DNA from 3 places in the Paenibacillus sp. RC73 genome. Region 2 is predicted to be linked to each of the others. Evidence: predicted binding sites of a transcription regulator. Region 2 holds the regulator's gene; each other region holds the start of a gene.

Region 1 (5,820 bases), on a different contig from region 2:
TGATAATAAATCGACGACTCGTGTTTTGATACAGCAAGGAGAAGCTTCCTCGACCGGAACGAGTGCCGGGGTGAGTGGTACTACTACGGATTCGACTACTGGCAGTACGGATTCAACACAGAGCGGTACAGATTCTTCAACTACTGGCGGTGAATAAACCCTCTATTGCGCGGAAATACTAATGACTGTAATTCATGGGAAGCCCATTTCATTTTCCGCAAAGTGAGGTGTATACATTATGACTGTCAGCTGGATTGTGACAGGGCTTGGTATAATTGTCAGCCTGCTTGGCTATTATCTGACCCCAAGTGCATGGGGCTATGGCATACTGGGCTTTGGTCTTGCTCACATTGTGCTGGGACTTCTGGATATGTTCCGGAATCCGACCCGCAGCCACAGTTAGATATGTTGACCGTGGAATGAAATAAAGGCGTTTTTGTCATTAACTGGCAAGAGCGCCTTTTTAGTGATCGGATTATTGGATTTTTGTAAATGACTAGCCTATAATTAGTTATTGAACTTTGTTGTGGAAAGGAAAGTGAAACGATGGCTTCAGAAAATTCATTTGATATCGTCTCCAAAATGGATATGCAGGAATTGACCAATGCGGTTCATCAGACGGAGCGTGAAATTGAAACACGGTTTGATTTTAAGGGGAGCAAAAGCAGCCTTAAGCTTGAAAAGGAAGCTCTTACAATTGCATCGGAGGACGAATACAAGCTCAACGCGGTAATTGATATTTTGCAATCTAAAATGGCCAAGCGTGGTTTATCCCTTAAAAACGTAGAATACGGGAAGCTGGAGCCAGCGTCTTTGGGTTCAGTACGCCAGCGTCTTGCTCTCAAGCAGGGAATTGATCAGGATAATGCCAAAAAAATTAACATTCTTATCCGGGACTCCAAGCTGAAAGTTAAAAGTCAGATTCAAGGTGATCAGATCCGCGTGACCGGAAAAAACAGGGATGATTTACAAGCAGTCATTCAGTTATTGCGCAAAGCTGATCTACCATTGGAACTTCAATTTACGAATATGAAATAAAGCCGTTTTCCCTCATGCAGATTGTAAGAAAAAATGATGCTTGATGCGCGGCAGGTTATTTTGACATGCGTTTTGCACCATATTATACTTGTAACGAAAATGCAGATGATCAGGTGTATAGCGGTAGTCAAAACGATTTACATAGGATTGAATTCAATCCGAAAACTGCCATTTTTAATCAAGTACGATAATCAGGGGAGAGTGTGTTGTGAATTTACCCAACAGAATTACAATAACGCGGATTTGCCTCATCCCGGTGATGATGCTGGCCTTGCTGGTGGATTTTGATTTCTATCCGCCGCCGATTGAGATTGGAGCTTTCGAGCTGCCGTATAATCAGTTGATGGCGGCTATCATTTTCCTCATAGCCGCCAGCACGGATGGTCTTGACGGATACTTGGCCCGTAAAAATAACATGGTCACCAACTTGGGGAAATTACTGGACCCTCTTGCGGATAAGCTTCTGGTAACTGCTATTTTGGTTTCTTTGGTGGAAATGGGCAAGATTGATTCGTGGATTGTTGTTGTCATTGTTAGCCGTGAGTTTGCGGTTACTGGTCTGCGTCAGATTGCTTTATTGGATGGCTCTGTGGTCGCTGCAAGCAACTGGGGCAAATTAAAGACCATCATCCAGATCGTTGCCATTGTAGCGTTGCTCATTAATAATTTTCCGTTTGTCTTTCTGGGTATTCCGTTTGATTTAATAACGATATGGGCGGCTGCGTTTATTACTATTTACTCGGGAATTGACTATTTTGTAAAGAACAGCCATTTACTTCGCTCCTCCAAGGTTTAACAGGATAAGTTTCATGGGAACAGCGATAGGGAGTTTGCTTATTGCTGTTTCTTTGCATAATTCCCACAACATTCGCTCTACAGGAGGCAGAAACGATGAAAGCTGAAATCATCGCAGTAGGAACTGAATTATTGCTCGGACAAATTGTGAATACAAATGCCCAATATTTGTCACAAGAGTTGGCTACGGTTGGGATTGATGTATATTTTCAGACGGTTGTTGGCGATAACATGGATCGACTTCAGGAAGCGGTACGTCTGGCTCAGAAGCGTGCGGATATTATTTTGTTCTCCGGTGGTCTGGGACCGACTCAGGATGATTTGACGAAAGATGCAATCGCCGCTGTGCTGGGGCGTAAATTACATATAGACCGTCTCGCTATGGATAAGCTGGAACAGTTTTTCCATAATCGCGGGGTGGAAATGACCGAAAATAATCGGCGTCAGGCGCTTTCCATTGAAGGGGCTACTCCTCTTGAAAATGAGACAGGTCTGGCTGTGGGCGATGCGATTGCACAGGATGGTAAATATTATGTAGTTTTGCCTGGACCGCCGAAGGAACTCAAACCGATGTTTGAGAATCAGGCGAAACCTTGGTTGCTCCAGCAAGCACTGAGTGGTGAGGAACTGCCGATTTATTCGAAAATGCTAAAGTTTGCAGGAATCGGCGAGTCAGCTCTCGAAACCCGCTTATTGGATCTGATAAAATCACAGACAGACCCGACCATTGCTCCTTATGCCAAGGAGGGAGAGGTCACAATCCGTATATCCACCAAGGCGGCCAGCGAGAGCGAGGCACTGGTCAAGCTGGGGGCTACGGAAGCAGAAATTCAGCAGCGTCTTTCGGAATACATGTATGCGAGCGAGGACGTCACGCTGGAGAAGGTTATTGTGGATTTGATGTCCAATCGCGGACTGACTGTTAGCGCGGCAGAAAGCTGCACAGGTGGAATGCTGATGGAGCACATCACTTCCGTTCCGGGCAGCTCAGTTATGTTTCAGGGCGGTATCGTGTGTTATTCCAATGAAATGAAGAAGAAGCTGCTCAACGTGCCTCATGATTATTTGGAGGGGGACAATGCGCCCGGCGCAGTAAGCGAGGAAGTAGCCCTTGTGCTTGCAGAGCAGGCGAGAATGGTCACGGACAGTGATTTCGGACTCTCGGTTACAGGTGTAGCTGGACCCGGATATTCTGAGCGGAAGCCGGTTGGTCTGGTTTATATCGGTATTGCTGAGCGTGATAAGGAGACTGAGGTATACGAGCTGAAGCTGAGCGGGAATCGTGAAGCGATTCGTCTGCGGTCTGTTAAAGCAATCCTGTACAGATTATGGCGCAGACTGGTGGAAAATGAGAAGCTCTCTTAATGATCTGTATCCGACGCGAGTTTTCATAGAGTTGTTTTAGGTAAACGATTAATGATATAATCATACTATCGGAAGAACCGTTGCAAAAGCCTTTTTGCCTGCGGTTCTTTTTTGATTTAAGAGACAGATGGAAGTATAGAAGAGAACTGTCTAAACAAAAAAAACGAATGTATGTTCGAAAAAATGCTTGGCAAGCGTGTCAAAACAAGGTATTATTAAAGTACAAACAACGAAGGATGTGAGTTTATTGTCAGATCGTCGTGCTGCGCTGGATATGGCGCTCCGTCAAATAGAAAAGCAATTCGGTAAAGGTTCCATTATGAAGTTGGGTGAGTCCACCCACATGCAAGTGGAAACGATTCCCAGTGGTTCGATTGCTTTGGATATTGCGTTAGGAACGGGCGGCTTCCCGAGAGGCCGAATTATTGAAGTATATGGACCAGAATCATCTGGTAAAACAACAGTAGCTCTTCACGCTATAGCAGAGGTACAAAAAACAGGCGGACAAGCCGCTTTTATCGACGCCGAGCATGCGCTTGATCCATCGTATGCCAGCAAGCTGGGTGTCAATATTGATGAGTTGTTGCTATCGCAGCCAGATACAGGAGAGCAAGCACTTGAGATTGCCGAAGCGCTTGTACGTAGTGGAGCGGTAGACATTGTTGTTGTTGACTCTGTAGCGGCACTTGTGCCAAAAGCGGAGATTGAAGGTGAAATGGGGGATTCCCATGTTGGTCTTCAAGCCCGTTTAATGTCGCAGGCATTGCGTAAGCTGTCCGGTGCTATTAACAAGTCGAATACCATTGCTATCTTTATTAACCAATTACGTGAAAAAATAGGTGTTATGTTCGGTAACCCTGAAACTACACCAGGTGGACGTGCTCTGAAATTTTATTCTACAGTTCGTTTGGATGTCCGCCGCATTGAAAGCTTGAAAAGCGGTAATGACGTTGTAGGTAACCGCACACGTATTAAAGTGGTGAAGAACAAAGTCGCACCTCCTTTCCGTCAGGCGGAAGTGGACATTATGTACGGCGAAGGCATCTCCAAGGAAGGCAGTTTGATCGACATTGGTACGGAGTATGACATTGTCGATAAGAGCGGAGCCTGGTATTCCTATGAAGGTGAACGACTAGGTCAGGGACGTGAAAATGCGAAGCAATTTTTGAAGGAAAATCCGAACATTGCTAGTACGATCGAACAAAAAATTCGGGTGGCCAGCAATTTGATTACGACGGTAGCTCCGCCGACAGAAGAAGAGTTGGCACAGCAAGCCAAGGAAGAACAGGAATTGCTGGAGCTTGAATAAAGCTTGGTGAATCCTGGTTCGTGAACTGGAGCCAGGGGTTATGGCACAGCCGTTTGAATAGCATGATTCTGATGCCCTGCACAGTTGTGCAGGGTATTTTTGCATCGAATGTGGCCTGCGTGTCGGCTACATTTTACTTTTGCGTGGCGGGCGTTTTCAGCTTGCTTTCGTGAATATCAAAGTGAGGGAAGCACATTGCAATTGGAAGATGAAGGTGAACACACTTCGAAGGAAAATGAGCAGCAAGGAATTTCCCTTTTTCCTGATCATGAGGAATTGATGGTTACGAGGGTGGAACAGGGGCAGGGTAGGCAACGCGGAAGATACACGATTCATTTTGGCCTGTATTCATTGTCCGTACTGGAAGATGTAATGATCAAGTACAATATGTTCAAAGGAACGACTTTCGTCAAAAGGGAACTGGAAGAAATCGTTCTGGCGGACGAAAAGCAACAGGCATACGTGCACGCGCTTCGTTATTTGGGACTAAAGCCACGTACACGTCAGGAGATTGAGCAGCGTTTGACGCAAAAGGAAATGGGTCAAGCTGTTATTGATGAAGTGTTGAACCGTCTGGAGCGGGAGCAACTTGTGGATGACGATCTATACGCCCGTCAGTGGGCAAGGCAGCGCATAACGAGCCAGCGGAAGGGGAAGATGTGGGTAAGGCAGGAACTGCGTCAAAAGGGCATCTCTAAAGCCTCTATCGGGGAAGCTTTAGGTGAGGTCAGCGATCAGGAGGAATGGGAGAGCGCTTTGATAGTCGGACGCAGGAAATGGAATCAGGTGCGTGGAGATATAATGGAGAAGAAACGGAAAACGTACCCCTTTCTCATGAGACGCGGATATTCGGGGGATATGACACGCCGCGTAGTCAATCATCTCACGATGGCCGAGCAAGACGGGGCTTCCGATGACGAGGAATTATCGCTGTGGGATGAATAGCTGTTAAACAGCCGGGCATCCATTAGCTGGCATAAGCGAACAGGATGAGCTGGTTATCACATGGAAAGCCACATGGTAATCTACTAAAGTTTGCATTCCCTTGACAATGCCATTTGTCAAATAATAAAATATATATGAAACGATGCTTGTGGAACACCCTTTTTCCTTCCAAAAAAGTGGAGTCCATGGGTACGTTCTCATCGCCAAATAACAAGTGATGCCGCTATGCCAGGCGGAATTGTACATGTGAAAGCATGTGCATATGAAATGAAACGGCCGCGTGCCGTTATCTTAGTTTGACGATCAAAGCTAATGTGACAATTGCAAAAAGTCCCAAGGAATGCCTTGGAGGAACCAACGGGGAGGTG
Region 2 (5,820 bases):
GTCGGTCCCATAGCTCCTACAACAAAACGAGGCTTGTCCGCAGTACTATACTTATCTGCCGCGCTACGCGCCAGTTTAGCTGCAACCAGATTAATTTCACGGGCGCGCTCCGGTATATCGTAATCCGCCAAAACGACGGATGTCGCTCCAAAAGTGTTCGTTTCAATCAGGTCTGATCCGGCCTCCAAGTATGCTTCATGTATCCCTTGAATGACATCCGGTCTGGTTAAGACCAACATCTCGTTGCAGCCCTCCAGCTCTTCCCCGCCAAAATCGTCGGGGGAAAGATCCTCTTGCTGGATCATGGTGCCCATGGCCCCGTCAAGAATGAGTATTCTTCGTTGTAATGCATTCTGTAAGCTAACTTTATCCAAAATCTCTTCACCCCCGCAAAACGTTAAATCCTAGTTTAGCAGAAACCGTATCATTTAGATAGATTGAAGTAAAAACATACGTTTTATACGGCTTCTTCTGCACAAAAACAACTCTCGATATTCATTTTTACAGTTTGCTGCATAATGAGACGCACTTAGGCCAGGGTTCTTTTTATATTGGAATAGGACGAACCGTCATTTGCAACATAAAATGTTTCAGACCTATATTGTACAACGATTCAAGACATGATATTCTGTATACAACATTAAACCAAGTGGAAAAGAGGGATAATCTATGGCTGAAATCTTAATACGCAATACGAATGTACGAATTAGCGATGAAGACAAGGTACGTGAATTTTTGGAGAGTCAAGAGGTATTGTACGAGCATTGGGATGATTCCAAGCTGTCCGGGGAGCTGCAAGAAAACTTCACCCTGACAGATGAGCAAAAAGTGGCTGTTCTAAGCACTTTTGAAGCCGAAATCAAGGACTTAGCCGCCCGCCGTGGGTATAAAATATGGGACGTTATCACCTTGTCCGAAGCAACGCCGAATTTGGACGAGCTACTTGCCAAGTTTGAGCAAATTCATACCCATACCGAAGATGAAATCCGTGCTATTGTAGCAGGCAAAGGCATTTTCATCATTAAAGGTCCTGAAGAAATCGGATATTTTAATGTTGAGCTTTCACCTGGTGACGTTATTTCCGTACCAGAAAATATTCCTCACTTCTTTACCTTAATGGAAAATCAGAAGATCGTCGCAGTACGTTTGTTCATCGAAGAAAATGGGTGGATTGCCGAACCGTTTGAAGATCCATCGTTTATTAAGGCATAATACTATAATACGAATCCATCCTAATGTGGATAAAGCAACTCCCTCTGCTCTGAGATGCCTGAGCGGAGGGAGTATTTTGGGCTTGTTACTATAATAAGAGCCGAAAAGCACTTACTTAAACGATTGAATAATTCCATCCAATTCGGACAGATGCTTAATTTCGAACTTTGGCTTGATTTCTGTAGTATTGGTTTTGGCGTTGCGGTTCACCCACACGGAGTGCACACCTGCCGCCAGAGCCCCTTGAATATCAGTCGTCAGCTTATCCCCCACCATTAAAGCATGTTCAGGCTCAATACCGAGAAGCCCCAAAGCATGCTGAAAAATAGACGGGTCCGGCTTACCTTTACCAAACGAACCTGAAATAACAACGTGATCAAAAAATGGAGCTAACTGCGGAACCCCATCCAACTTCTCCTGCTGTAGATCAGGGGAGCCGTTTGTCAACAAAAGAAGCTTATACTGCCCTTTCAACTGCTCCAGAATCTCAAACGTTTCTTCATAAACATGGGGACGGGTGCGTCTTTCCAAGGCAAATTGGGTTGCCAGCTTTTGCGCTAACTCTTCATTATCTATCCCCAACTGTTGGAGACCTCTACGCCAAGATTCCTTTCGATAAGCAGGGGCCAGCTGTTCCAATTGCCGGAACTCTGGCTGCTCTCCTGCCGTAAAATTCGCCCACAATCCCTCAAACGGATTAATGCCAATCAATTGAGTAAAACTAAAGGTTTCATAAGACTCATACAAAGCACGCGCTTCCTTGCGGACTGCTTCTTCCAAAGCTTTCGGATCAACGCCTGCTTCCAGGGAACCTGTCTGGCACGTTGCGTCAAATGCCTCTTCTACACTGCGCTCATCCCACAGAAGTGTATCATCAAGATCGAACATTACCGCTTGAATCGTCATCTGTATTATCCACTCTCTTTCCACTTTATATGTACGCTTGTTCTGCCTTGTTGCGTCTACAAGCATTCCAATCGTTATGTGCCCATATTAATCAAGAGGCCGCAATGTGTTATATGAAATAACATCATGCGACCTTATTTACAGAGGCTACAGGCCCACGGACAATTTAAACGATTCGAACCAACAGAAGTCGTTATTTTTTGTCTACTTGAACCTGATTAGATAGCGCAAACTTCTCAAGCCGCTCTGCAATGGCATCCGTATCATAACGGCCCAGTGATTTTGTAAAAATAAAGTTGCCACCCTTACCTTTTCTTTCAACCGTTACGTAACCCTTTTCAATCTTGATGGCTTTCATATCCTCTGCCGTCATTGGACGCTCTCTGCCACCCTTCAACATATACAGCGTGCTCTTTCCAACCTTCAAATAAGGACGGCGGATGAAAAAGATAACAGCCAGCATCAAATACAAGCCGAATACAAGCCAGTCCATGCCGCGCATACCAGTCTTAGTCAAAAAATAACTCATGAGCATATACAGAACTGCAAGTCCAGCCAACATGATTGGCACGGTAATATTACGTCCACGGAAAATATCCATTGCAGAACCGGCGCCACTAATGGTTTGGATGCCTTGCTTTTTGCGCGATTTATTCAAATGCGCTGTGTTTTTGCGAACTTTTCTTTCAAATGACCGGGCCATCTCTCAATTCCCTTCCCAAATATATTGCTTAAAACAATTGCTACCAATCCTAATCTATATAGATACCAAAAATAGATACCTTAAAAAACGAAAAGCAAATTACGCGGGCTAAGCCGCTTTAGCGACATTAATGCGTCAGCCCACCATTTCCCTTCGACGTATCTTCGTCCACAATTTCAATCGTATCAAGTTGCTGCCGGAAATTACGGCGAATGTTATCCAAATAAATTTCCCGAAGATTGGCGCGCTCTGTTGTTTCCTCTTCCGTCAATCCTTCGGCTTTTGCTTTGCGAGCCAATTCATTGATGCGCTGTACCAAGCTGTCTATATCCAAATTCTGTCCCCTCCATATAAGCAAAGATATAATACACTTTGACATGTAGAAAAGAGCTTGTCAAGGTTCCCGTATCACGTTCCCTGACAGCTCTAATGTGACTGATCAGAAGTGCGGAAGCTTTAAAAGCTGGCCTGCCTGCACTCCTCGATCTTCCATTCCGTTAATCCGAACAATTCCTTCTATATATACCCGTGTATCCATTCGTTCCGGTTTATGAGTGGAGGCAATCCGCCACAATGTATCCCCAGGTTGCACAATAAGTTTGGTCACCTCTTCATTCGAAACCGAAGGAGCCGCGAATACCGTCAGTACACCTGCACCCGCAATCCAGGCAACGATAACCAGAATAAGAAGTTTGGGCAGGAGACTGTTGGAAATGGTCCGTACAAGCTGCGCCCTTCTCTCATTCCGGACATTTTGCATCTTTTCTAAATTCATTGGAAAAATACTTTGATATGTGCTATATTTCATCATTTGTCGCGTCCTCCAAACGTTTGTTCCTATGTTTTTTCACAATATAACACGAACATTTGTTTTGTTCAATAGAAAAGAGAACAAAAGTTCGTGATTATTTTTTAGGATTATTTAGAACTTACGTTTGTACGAACGGAGGTTCTATGCTATAATTTTCCCAAACGTTACTAAATGGGGTTGATACGGTATGTCTAAGATTTCAAGCCGCCAGCAGGCCATTCTTGAATTTATCCGCAATGAAGTGCGTCTAAAGGGTTATCCCCCTTCTGTACGCGAAATAGGTGAGGCTGTCGGATTGGCCTCCAGTTCTACGGTTCACGGTCATTTGGATCGTCTGGAGAAAAAGGGACTGATTCGTCGTGATCCAACGAAACCGCGGGCCATCGAGTTACTCGGCCAAGACGAATCGGATAACAGCAACTTGATTAATTACTCAATTAGTCGTGTTCCGGTCGTCGGCAAAGTTACAGCTGGTCTGCCTATTACAGCAACAGAAAATATTGAAGATTACTTTCCTCTTCCCCAACATTTTGTTGGTGAGGATAAAATATTCATGTTATCTGTTGTAGGAGAAAGCATGATTGAAGCTGGTATTGCCAACGGAGATTATGTCATCGTACGTCAACAGCAGACAGCCGATAACGGCGATATTGTCGTGGCCATGACAGACGAGGACGAGGCTACTGTTAAAACTTTTTACAAGGAAAAAGATCATATTCGACTTCAACCGGAAAATCCGGCCTTTGAACCGCTTCGTCTGACGCACGTCAGTATTTTGGGCAAGGTTGTAGGACTCTTCCGGGACTTCCACTGATTTTTCATTTTTCAGCCCCGTTATTCTTCCCGCTACAACAAAACCGGCTGCCCATGGCAAGCCGGTTTTGTGTTGATTTTATGTACACAAAATGTTCCTCACAGCTATTCTTTTTCCTTTGATAGCCCATAGATTAAACGGTTTATACCTGCAATTACTGTTCTGTATATTGGTGGATCAAAAGAATTATATCATTATTTTAGATAAATATGGTATATTATCTGAACAACTGAATAATCGTATTCTTAACCAGGAAGCGTATTACGAGAAAAAACTTAAAACCCTTTATAATAAGTAATATTTCTTTTACCAGCTTCTTATCTTCATTCTTTACTATTCTACTTATGCTAATCTGCTGTAACTTTCTCCTACAACGTAAAGTGGGAAAGGATACGGCAGGTAAGCATAAGTTTTTTTACGTTCCGTATCTCCATACTTTATTAGTTTCTGAATATTAGGATCATAGGTGATAGCTTCTTTTTGCTTTTAATAGATTTATGCTGATACATTGCTAGCGCTACTGACATATGAATAAAGTAGACCTTAGCAAAGGAGATAAGAAGATGATCAAAAATCGAGTCAAAACGTATAAGCACCGTATCGGCAAGAACAAATTTCTGGTCGTAAAAGTCTTTCAGGCCGCAGCCGCCGAAACAAGAAGCGGTAACGCACTAGCCACCAATGCATTGAACATCAAAATTTCCAAACGTAACCGTAAGCATAAACACTTCTAAAATTCATCCGTACCTTCATTTCTTGTGAAGGGAGGTGATATCATGTGTAAAAGACATTTCAAACGTCACGTGAGAAGAAGAGGATTATCGATCCGTTCAAATCAGAGAGCGATTGCACGTGCTAGAGGTAACGCACTGGCTGTTAATCTGTTTAGTGTAAATGATAGACAACGCAGACGTTAATGATTGTTTTTAAGCGAAAAGCGGGAAGGATTTCTTCCCGCTTTTTTGTGCCGCATTATAGTGTAAAACGGATATTGAACCAATATTAAGGGGCCCTTTAGCAGTCGGTAGGACTTTATCATTTTCAACAGAATTTTAACATTTGAAGTAAGTGAATACTGATAAAAATTTCGTATTCTCTTCATCTAAATCCCAGTCCTGAGAAAATTCAAAAAAATGCTTTTTCATGTCTATTCTCCCCTGTGAACTATTGTGTCTTTATCTTTACTGTATGATCATTTATCCTATGTACTCTGAACGAAATGCTTTTCCTCGTTTCATAAACATAAGGAGCGAAAATGTTAACTCAACACAACCCATTACCTTCTCCCATTCTTTTTCCCTTGATTATGAAATTCGAAACTCTTACCTATATCAATTCCTAAAATTAGGGACATATGAACAAAAATCAGGGTGC
Region 3 (5,820 bases), on a different contig from region 2:
TCTTATTAGTACCGACGCTCTGGCAGTACCTGGTCAACGATTGAAACAGCATCAGGATGCGATACAGATAGCAGCCCAGAAAGGAGTAAAGCACATTGTCTATACTTCATTTCTGAATCCTGTGCCTGGCACAGCTAATACTACTGCTTCTGACCACTATGGAACGGAACAAGCCTTACACCAAAGTGGTCTCGCTTATACTATACTTCGTAATAATTTGTATGCTGATAATTTACTACCTTCTCTAGTACATGCAGTTAAAACTGGTCAATATATCAACGCTATAGACGAAGGCAAAGTTGCTTACGTCACTCGTAATGATTGTGCAATTGCAGCGGCAGTGGCATTAGCTTTTGCGAAACAGGACAAACGCACCTTGAATATTACCGGTCCAACAGCACTCTCCAGCTCCGATATAGCAGACATTTTAAATAAAATCACAGGTAAGAGCATTACGTACAACCTAATAAACATAAAACAAGTAGAAGGTATGTATGAAGCGTTTGGAGCGCCTCCGAAAGTGGCACAGGGATTAGCTTCTTTTGATACTGCAGCTGCTAAAGGAGAATATGAACAGGTTTCTCCAGCATTTGCAGAACTCACAGGGCAGGACCCTGTAAACTTAGAACAGTTCTTGGTTGAGCTCCAACCTGTTCTAATGAAGGGCTAACTCATTACATTTCATTGCAGTTAGTTCAGGCATTTTACGCCTCCTTTTTAAAATATTTTAAAGTTGTAAAATAAACAGGAAGCAGCAGCTTCTATTTTATATGGAGCTGCTCTTATCTATCGATAAATACATATATATCGATTAACCACCTTATGAACAAGAATTTATAAAATTAAGTCTTGGTAAAGAGGATCCGGAATTATTTTGGCAGCCTGTCCTATGGCAAAAAGCTTCGGAGTGTCTACAGCAAAACGGCTCGGTGAAGCTCTCAAGAAGTGTCCTGAGCTTGTGATTTGCCCGTCCCCATATGAAATATTATATTGGTGCCAAGCAGGATAGTCTCCACTTCCGCAGACTGAACATAATCCCGGGGCAGGGTCATTATATGACCGATCGATTTTGGGGGTGTATCCAATGTTTCCGGCTTGACGGGACTGTGATCCAGAGTATCAGCAAAAAAGTGTGCATATTAATATTTGTGCATAATTGTTTCTATATGTACTACATTGTAAAGATTTAATTGTGATTTTACTTTATATTACAATGTACATAATTAACATCTATAAATATTGTGAAATGTTGTATTATTTGATAAGTAATTAGAAAATGAGTCTAATAATTTTTTAAAAGTGAGGTATGGGATATAATACCTTGGGAGGGGGGGACCAGTGACTGAAACTATCAATGTTGTTCCAGTTAAGGATGGTTCTATGCATTTTATGATAAGGTAAGATGGGGATAGCTTATGTTGAGTTCTTCTAGAACAATGTTTTTAGGTGACTTCCATATTCAAGAATCTAAATATAATCTGTTATTTTTTTGTTGTACTTAATGCAGTCCAAACGAAGAGAACATTTCTTTGTAATAAAAGATACTGGAGAAGCCACCCATCTTTAAAATAGGAGGAGAAATAATGATAAAACGGCTTGATCATCTCGTTTTAACTGTTAGAAAAATTGAAGAATCCGTACATTTTTATACCCATGTTTTGGGTATGAAGGAGGAAACGTTCGGTTTAAATCGTAAAGCATTGCGTTTTGGCGATCAAAAAATAAATTTACATGAAGCTGGAAAAGAATTCGAACCCAAAGCCCAAAACCCGGTGTCCGGGTCTGCTGATTTGTGTTTCATTACCGATAAAAACATCGAAGAGATTGTGAATCATCTAGACACCATTGGAGTGAATATTGAGGAGGGACCCGTAACCAGAACAGGCGCGCTAGGTCCTATTGTATCCGTTTATATTAGAGATCCGGATCAAAATCTTATTGAAATATCTCAGTATTTAGTGTGATTTTACATGTTGTGACCAAACCGCACCCTATTTCCCACAAGTTATAGTGAGTTCTATTCACTTCAATTCCAAAATATCAGGTCGTAGTAACTGGTTCATTAAAGAGGAGACAGGTTTCCCATGCTTTTAATTTTATTTGCGTATCAGATGCATCCCAAATACGGTTAATCCTAGCATCCAATAGAGATGAATTTTATAATCAGCCCGCTGCTCTAATCTTTTCATCTTGTTCCCAGTTGTAAAATTTCCCTAAGAAAATTTGGCTATAATAAAATTTTTAAAACTCCCAGCAGCGGGCGGTAAATATCTCTCAATCCTCCATGCTAATCCTATGGATCGGTGGCATTCTGGGACATTTAGGCGGACTTGGACAACCTTATGGGTGTCCAGTCCCTGTAAGTCTGGAAGCAACGATACGCCAAGGCCTGAGCCCACCAGTCCCGCAACGGTTGCGACCTCTTCGCCTTCAAAGGTGATGTGAGGTTGGATTCCGTGTTCTTGAAACATCAGATCCGTGGTTTGACGGAGAGCGTATCCTTTTTTAACAAAATAAGGGATTCATTAGCTAATTCGTTCAAACCAATGAAATGAGCTTGGAGATTGATCGGCTTAATGCTGGCTGGGAAAGGTTCAGTACCTCTGAAGCTCGCGTAACATGCTGTATGTCAGCCAAGACCTGAAAATATTTTAATTGTTGAATTTCCATACGTGTCCTCCTGAATTCATTTCACATTATTCATTACTGAAATGCATCGAAAGCATACTTATCATAAATTATACTTCTGTCATCGTTGATGATACCATAAGATTATCAGGTTGAGTCGATATGATGTGGAGGGTTTACAATGCACTATCTTAACGCCGTAATTCTGATAAGTCTAGCTGGATCGCGACTGAACTTATCACTAGACCAGAGAGTCCTTTCCACAATATTGGCAGCATAATAGGTAAACGCACTCGCGGACGTCACATTACTCTCCAAAATCTGTATCGAACTACTCAATTGTTATTTAAGGAACAAAAGTTAATAGGGACGAGCAACGAAGAGAGATACCAAGTTGCATTAAACTATTATCGATCAATTAAAGATACATTCTCCAAGGAATGGATTGACTACGGGGAGTACCGTATCACTCATATTGTTTGTCTAGATGCTCTTTCTATTGCGGGGTCCAAGCTTCTAACAATGTGCATAAATGAGCGTGATAGAATCGATTATAATATGATGCATAAGAGAGTAAAGAAGCTCAGTACAATGAATTGGTCATCTGACGGTCCTTTAAAATATGTAAAAGGTGTGAGTGGATCTAAATCTTTAGCAGCAGATTTAATCGATATGATGCTTTTGGCGTAATTGTTTTTATATCCCTAAACATCTTAGATAGACTTAAGCTCTTTATTAGTAATATATTTTTTATAAAAGGCAGGATGCTTAGCACATGATATAAGTAACAAAAATAGTGGAGATAGCTCTTTAATTGCTGTCTCCACTATTTTTTTAATTCCAGTATTTACTTTGTATATAGAACGTATGTTTGGTATATAATTGACTTGTGAATGTATGTTCTTATTCATTTGCTTTTTGGAGGTGCAACATGATTAAAAAAGATAAGAGAACAATTTTTTTAGCAGATTGTCAAAGTTTTTACGCTAGCGTGGAAAAAGCTTCTCACCCAGAATATAGAAATAAACCACTTGTGGTAGCTGGCGATCCTTCACGTAGGTCGGGAATCATTTTAGCGGCGTGCCCCATTGCAAAAAGTTTTGGTGTAACTACAGCAGAGCGTCTGGGAGAAGCTGTGAAAAAGTGTCCTAAACTTGTTATCGTACGACCACGGATGAAATACTATATTGATGTTTCTTTAGCAATCACGAATATATACAAGGAGTATACTGATCTTGTAGAAGTGTTTAGTATTGATGAACAGTTCTTGGATATTTCTGGTAGTGTAAGAACGTTTGGTGATTCATTAGTTATTGCAAAAGACATTCAGCAAAATGTTCTTTTACAAACTGGAGTTTGGGTTCGAATAGGAAGCAGCTTCAATAAGATACTTGCAAAAATTGCAACTGACATTTGGGCCAAGAAGAACAAAAGCGGGATTTTCACACTATCCAGAGCAGAAGTTGAACATTTATTGTGGCCACAGCCGGTCAGCAAAATGTTTGGAGTGGGATCGCGGATGACAGCACATTTTGCACGGCTTGGCATAACAACTATTGGAGATATAGGCAGAATGACTTTGCCAGAACTTAAGACGAAACTCCGCAGTCATTTTGGAAAACAGTCGGACATCCAGGCTGAGATTATGTGGAGAACTGCTAACGGTTTGGACGATAGTCCTGTTATCCCATCTACGCTCGATTCCCCGCAAAAGTCGATAAGCCATGCAATGACCCTGCCCAAGGATTATTCGAACAAGAATGAGATTGAAACGATTTTGCTTGAACTCACCGAAGAGGTTTGTCGAGACAGCCGTCGTAAAGGGTATATGGGTTCTGTTGTGACTGTCAGTTGTATATGCAGTCCATATGAAGCCCCTACTGGATTTTCCAGGCAAATGAAGCTTACTGACCCGACTAACAATACGAATAAAGTGTACGATGCAGCAAAAAAAATATTTTATAATTTTTGGAATGGCATGCCGATACGACGCCTAGGTGTCACTTTAAGTGAACTGGTTGACGATCAAACATATCAACTCTCCTTCTTTGAAGATCAGGAGCGTACACGTTCCCTGGAAAAAGCAACAGATAGCATTAAAGAACGCTATGGTAGTGCAGCTATTGTAAGAGCTTCCTCTTTGACCAACGCCGGTCAGGCGCTGGAAAGGTCCCTAAAAATCGGGGGGCATTATAAATAAACAGTTCGCAGATAAGGAAAATAAAACTAATCATCTAGCACTATGCATTTAGAATGCTCCTTTAAGATAGTACCATAAATCAATAATACAAAAATAATTATGCTTTCCATTGCTAAAGGAATATAATGTATAAAGTATGTCAAATTTACGATGAGGGTGTAGAAAATAAATGAAAAGAACACTGCGTAATCTTTCCCAACATCTTAGTCGAAGCTTTACTAGTGCAAGAAAAAAATTATCAAGAGTATCTTTATTTGAATGATATGCCTGTTAGCAAGAAGAAAGAAGACAAATTCCAATTTGATCAGTTTCATGCTCACTATACCGACCATCCAGTTGTCACAGGAGCAGACGGACTTCATTCTGGAGCGGTTGAAGCGAGGTTCGCTGGACCTCGGCTACGTTTATCTGCTTGTAAAGGACGAAGACATAGAGATTGTAGCTCGTATACTTCGCCTTATTGCGTGGTTGTTGGAGAAATCTCGTATTCGATCTCATCCTGAATATTCATACCGAGCTTTGTTCGGTGCGTATCTGGAAGCTGTGAAATAGATCTTTGCACGCAGTGGATGCCTCAATCCGAATTCTCCCCACTTCTTCGGACAAGAACTTGTTCTCCTTTGCCGTAAAGGACATACACATGATCCTTTTACAGATCGGATACCTCATTCACTAAATGGGTGGATGGACAGAGGCAGAAAATGATAGAAGCATATTTCAAGATATTCTGAAAAGTCATTTCGAATTTAAAAAATTGCTTGATTATTGAACAAAAAATTTGTTATAGAGGAACGATGGCTCTATTAGATCGTATTCTAGTTACTGTAGTTAAGATTCTAGATGCATATAGAAAAAAGGAAGCTCTTTATATAATTAAATTTATCCTGTACTACTTTGAAAAAGCTCAATAAACCTTTGAGTTGCTGAAGAAAGGGGCAAATCTTTTTTGATAGCAATACTTAGAAACCTTTTAGGTATGGTTTCTTGGATTG

Evidence for each region. The regulator LexA, encoded in region 2, represses DNA repair genes until DNA is damaged. The targets are predictions, from matches to a motif close to CGAACATATGTTCG.
Region 1: the regulator LexA is predicted to act here: its motif matches at 3,363-3,376, upstream of recA (recombinase RecA).
Region 3: the regulator LexA is predicted to act here: its motif matches at 3,489-3,502, upstream of ABH897_RS05135 (DNA polymerase IV).

The regions. Positions count from the first base shown of each region.
Region 1 is NZ_JBIYCV010000001.1:236,983-242,802, reverse strand. It holds gene ABH897_RS01105 (helix-turn-helix domain-containing protein) at 1-157, shown strand, start outside; gene ABH897_RS01100 (hypothetical protein) at 239-403, shown strand; gene ABH897_RS01095 (YajQ family cyclic di-GMP-binding protein) at 547-1,038, shown strand; gene pgsA (CDP-diacylglycerol--glycerol-3-phosphate 3-phosphatidyltransferase) at 1,247-1,834, shown strand; gene ABH897_RS01085 (competence/damage-inducible protein A) at 1,930-3,198, shown strand; gene recA (recombinase RecA) at 3,446-4,507, shown strand; gene ABH897_RS01075 (regulatory protein RecX) at 4,703-5,452, shown strand.
Region 2 is NZ_JBIYCV010000020.1:46,211-52,030, forward strand. It holds gene metH (methionine synthase) at 1-374, opposite strand, end outside; gene ABH897_RS26590 (cupin domain-containing protein) at 670-1,212, shown strand; gene ABH897_RS26595 (HAD family hydrolase) at 1,324-2,118, opposite strand; gene ABH897_RS26600 (hypothetical protein) at 2,312-2,821, opposite strand; gene ABH897_RS26605 (DUF896 domain-containing protein) at 2,949-3,155, opposite strand; gene ABH897_RS26610 (LysM peptidoglycan-binding domain-containing protein) at 3,261-3,629, opposite strand; gene lexA (transcriptional repressor LexA) at 3,820-4,446, shown strand; gene ABH897_RS26620 (hypothetical protein) at 5,010-5,180, shown strand; gene ABH897_RS26625 (hypothetical protein) at 5,223-5,363, shown strand.
Region 3 is NZ_JBIYCV010000002.1:346,826-352,645, forward strand. It holds gene ABH897_RS05105 (SDR family oxidoreductase) at 1-670, shown strand, start outside; partial or broken gene ABH897_RS05110 (Y-family DNA polymerase) at 857-992, shown strand; gene ABH897_RS05115 (VOC family protein) at 1,584-1,964, shown strand; gene ABH897_RS05120 (LysR substrate-binding domain-containing protein) at 2,214-2,471, opposite strand; gene ABH897_RS05125 (LysR family transcriptional regulator) at 2,539-2,670, opposite strand; gene ABH897_RS05130 (hypothetical protein) at 2,968-3,318, shown strand; gene ABH897_RS05135 (DNA polymerase IV) at 3,560-4,828, shown strand; gene ABH897_RS05140 (hypothetical protein) at 5,141-5,380, shown strand; gene ABH897_RS05145 (LysR family transcriptional regulator) at 5,708-5,820, opposite strand, start outside.